DNA from 2 places in the Psychrobacillus sp. FSL W7-1493 genome. Region 1 is predicted to be linked to the other one. Evidence: riboswitches for the same ligand, from Rfam matches in the RefSeq annotation. Region 1 holds a riboswitch; the other holds the start of a gene.

Evidence for each region. Region 1 has a riboswitch for S-adenosylmethionine ahead of MKX96_RS06175 (methionine ABC transporter ATP-binding protein). Riboswitches for the same ligand answer to the same signal wherever they lie in the genome.
Region 2: linked by a shared signal. The riboswitch ahead of MKX96_RS14730 (methionine ABC transporter ATP-binding protein) and the one ahead of MKX96_RS06175 (methionine ABC transporter ATP-binding protein) in region 1 are both predicted to bind S-adenosylmethionine.

The regions. Positions count from the first base shown of each region.
Region 1 is NZ_JBBOSB010000001.1:1,227,639-1,229,832, forward strand. Features, by position in the region: gene gcvH (glycine cleavage system protein GcvH) at 1-10, shown strand, start outside; gene MKX96_RS06165 (toprim domain-containing protein) at 85-435, shown strand; gene MKX96_RS06170 (thioredoxin family protein) at 446-766, shown strand; SAM riboswitch class I at 806-910, shown strand; gene MKX96_RS06175 (methionine ABC transporter ATP-binding protein) at 1,002-2,027, shown strand; gene MKX96_RS06180 (methionine ABC transporter permease) at 2,020-2,194, shown strand, end outside.
Region 2 is NZ_JBBOSB010000001.1:2,911,013-2,913,206, reverse strand. Features, by position in the region: gene MKX96_RS14735 (methionine ABC transporter permease) at 1-97, opposite strand, end outside; gene MKX96_RS14730 (methionine ABC transporter ATP-binding protein) at 87-1,112, opposite strand; SAM riboswitch class I at 1,261-1,369, opposite strand; gene MKX96_RS14725 (AzlD domain-containing protein) at 1,663-1,971, opposite strand; gene MKX96_RS14720 (AzlC family ABC transporter permease) at 1,973-2,194, opposite strand, start outside.

The sequences.
Region 1 (2,194 bases):
AGCAGAGTAATAATGAAAACGCCGGTTAATAATCGGCGTTTTTTTCATATAATAAAGGAAAGGATAAGTTGGGAGAGAAGCTAAATGGCACATGTATTTAGTGATAAAATAATTATCGTTGAGGGTAGGTCTGATAAGCTGCAATTATTAAGCCTTCTCGATGAATCTCCAGAAATTATATGTACTAATGGAACGATATCCGATGTAAAATTGGAGGAGCTATTAAGCCCTTATGATGGCTTGCCGATTTATGCTTTTCTAGATGCAGACAAATCCGGGGAACAAATTCGATCGGTCGTTAGGAAGGAGTATCCAGAGGCAATTCATTTGTATACGAACCCGACGTATGGCGAAGTAGCAAACACACCGGCGAAGGTTTTGGCATCTATATTAAAACGTGTTAATATTAAGGTGAAAAAAGAATTTTTACCTTAGGATGATGTGTATGAATGAATGGACTAGAGAACAATGGGATAGCGCTAAAAACAATTCAACACTTACCTTGTTTTATATCTATACGCCTATGTGTGGAACGTGTCAGGTAGCAAGTAAAATGATGAATGTTATTAAAGAAATGGTTACCTATCCAATTGGTCAGGCAAATATTAATTTTCTAGGTGATTTGGCGATAGAACAGGAAATTGAAAGTGTACCTTGTCTTCTTATTACAAAACATGGGAAAGTGGAAAAGAAAATCTATGCTTTTCAATCAGTTCCTTACTTATTGGAAACAATAAAGGCTATTGACGAAGATGGAAACCTATGATAATATTCGTTATGTTGAAAACACAATTTAATAGTGTCGCTCTTATTAAGAGAGGTGGAGGGAAGTGCCCTTTGAAGCCCGGCAACCGTCATGAAAGTGAAATGGTGCCAAGTCACGCAAAGCTATAGCTTTGGGAAATGAGAGAATGGATGAACGTTATTTTAAATAGATAACATACACCCCTTCTGCTCTTTTGCAGAAGGGTTTTTTTATTAGGAAAGGTGGTCAGATTTACTTGATTAGTTTAAAAGACGTTTCGAAAAGATTTATTACAAAGCAAGGAGAAATCGTTGCAGTAGATAGTGTAAATCTGGACATACAGCGTGGAGAAATTTTCGGGATTATTGGATACAGCGGAGCGGGCAAGAGTACGCTAATACGTTTGTTGAATGGGCTAGAAAAGCCATCTGACGGTCATATTACAGTGAATGGCCAGGAAATTACATCTATTAATGAGGACAAGCTTCGAAGCTTTCGTCAAAAAGTAAGCATGATCTTCCAGCATTTCAATTTACTATGGTCGCGAACAGTCGCTGAAAATATAGCATTCCCATTAGAAATTGCAGGAGTTCCAAAGGAAAAAAGAAAAGCTAGAGTAGAGGAGCTTTTAAGCCTTGTTGGATTGGAAGGAAGAGGAGACTCTTACCCATCTCAATTATCTGGAGGACAAAAGCAACGCGTAGGAATTGCAAGAGCGTTGGCTAATGGTCCAGAGGTATTGCTTTGTGATGAGGCAACATCAGCTCTTGACCCTGAAACAACCGACTCCATTTTAGACTTGCTCGTAAGCATTAATGAAAAACTCGGATTAACCATTGTATTAATCACACATGAGATGCAAGTTATTCAAAAGATCTGTAACCGAGTAGCAGTTATGGAAAATGGGCAAGTTGTAGAAGAGGGAGATGTGCTTGAGGTATTCCAAAAGCCACAACAGCCTATAACAAAGCGTTTCGTTTCTCAAATTTCTGATTCTAAAGAGCCAATTCAAACCATTCAAAATCTAGTTAAGCTTTATCCAAACGGCAAGCTAGTTAAGCTCGTTTTCGTTGGAGATACTACAGAGCAACCAATTCTTTCAAGATTAATCAAACAGTTCGATTTAGAAGTAAACATCGTGCAAGGAAATATATCACACACGAAAAGTGGAGCGTTCGGGACACTAATCCTTCAAATAGATGGAAATGAACAAGCAGTGGAAGAGGCAATTGAATTTATCCACGCGCAAAAAGTTAAAACTGAGGTGATCAACAATGATTGAATCGTTATTTCCAAATGTTGATTGGCCTAAAATGTGGGAAGCCACTATAGAAACCCTTTATATGACTGCAATTTCTACAGTCCTAACAGCAATCTTTGGACTAATATTAGGACTATTATTATTTTTGACAAGTCCACACCAAGCATGGGCAAATAAAATAGCAAACT
Region 2 (2,194 bases), 1.7 Mb from region 1:
AAATAGAACCAAATACTAAAGTGGCAATAACCATAATAATGGTTTCCCCAGTAGCTTCTACAATCCTTGGCCAGAAAGTACTCCAATCAACTTTCATGCTTTGCCACCTCCTGAATGTCAACGATTGTCTCTAGCTCATTAATGGCACTTTGTATTGCCACCGTGTCGCCTTCAAAAGACACGATTAAATCTCCAAAAAGCCTTTCCTGTAACTCTCGTATAGAACCATAAACAATATTGAAATGAATGCGATGCTTCTGAGTTATTTGAGATAAAATGGCTTTATTTGTTACGTCGCCCTTGAAGATTACTCGATAAAAGCCGTTGCCTCCTCGAGAACGCCAATCCTCTAAAATTTGTGGAGAAGGTAGATCCTGTTGTACAGATCGTATAAAGCGCTGAGAGGTAAGATGCTGTGGATCAGTAAATACATCGAATACGTCTCCTGATTCAATAACCTCTCCATTTTCCATTACAGCTACTCGATCGCAAATGGACTGAATGACGTGCATTTCATGTGTGATTAACAAAATGGTAATTCCAAATTCCTTATTCACCTTTTTAAGTAAGCGAAGAATTTCTGCAGTAGTTTCGGGATCCAATGCAGAAGTTGCTTCATCGCAAATGAGAATATCAGGTGATGTTGCAAGAGCTCGAGCAATGCCAACGCGCTGTTTTTGTCCACCAGACAACTGGCTTGGATAATCTTTCTCTTTATCAGAAAGCCCGACAAAGCTAAGAAGTTCATTCACCCTTTTTGTAATTTCATTTTTACTCAAGCCCGCTAGCTTTAGAGGGTAAGCTATATTTCCGCCAACTGTTCGAGAGTGGAACAAGTTAAAGTTTTGAAAAATCATTCCAATATTTCTTCGTCTTGCTCGTAACTGTTTGGAAGTCAATGATTTAACATCGATATTCTGAATAAATACAGAGCCTGCAGAAGGACGTTCCAGCATATTAACTAGTCGGAGCAGCGTACTCTTTCCCGCACCACTAAATCCTATGATGCCAAATATCTCACCTTCTTTTATTTTTAGAGAAACATCTTTTACTGCATGCACCTCCCGCTTGCCAAGACGAAAGGTCTTGGAAACATTTTTAAACTCGATCATTCAAATTACCTCCTCATACATCATTGGTTCGTTACAGACAAAAGATAGTCATCTACCTTTCTATCACGAGAAAAAGAGAGCTTCCTTGTTCTTATCTAAAAATGATAAGAAAAAGAAAGCTCTCCAGAATTTACGAAAAAGCCAACTTTTCTCATCTTTCAAGCATTGCGCTTGCAGGAGTTGGCACAGTATTCAAAGATTTGAACCTGTTGCCGAAACGTCATAGGGCCTGATCCCTCGGTTTCTCTAGATAAGAAAGTGATGTGCTATTTAATTGTTGTAAGAATTGTTTTAAACTTTAAACAATAAAAACATAACAGTCAAGAGGTTTTCAAAATTAGGGTAATTTGAACTATAATATGCAATATTTAAATTACAAATTTATTAAAGTCACGGACAATTAAGAGAGAATTATTAAAAATATAAAGTTTTGTACTCTACGAGGAGGCATTCGTCGGTGAACGATAAGCTATCAGACGTCGCTGCCACTCTATCATAATTCGTAAAATGCATGTTTAATAAAATGAATTTTTTGAAGAAATTAACCCCTTTATATAAAGAGGCTATAAACTGCTAAAAAACCAACTGTTCCAAGGACTACTACCATCACATTTTGAAATAAAAAGGCGAGAGTAAAAGCAATGATTGCACCTATAAAACCAAATAAAATATCGCCTTCTTGTATGTATAAAACTGCTGGAAATATTAATGCCCCTAAAACAGCAAAAGGGATATTACGTAATATACCTGAAATAACAGGTGGCAGTTCCTTGCCTTCTAAAAATGTTAAAGGAAATGCTCGAGGAATGTAAGTAACAACTGCCATACCAAAAAGCATCCACCAATACCAACTACCCAATTTATAACACTCCTTTTGGCAAGCTTTTTTGTTTTCTTGCATAGATGATTTCAACTAGAATAGAAGAAGCAAGTGTTGCGACTAATATAGCCCATCCAGTAGAAAGTAAGCTAGTCCAGTAAAAAAAAGCATTAATCACAGCAGAAATGAGGGCTAGCATGACTACTTTTCGGTTATCCTTCATAGACGGGACTAGTAATCCTATGAACATGGCATATAAAGC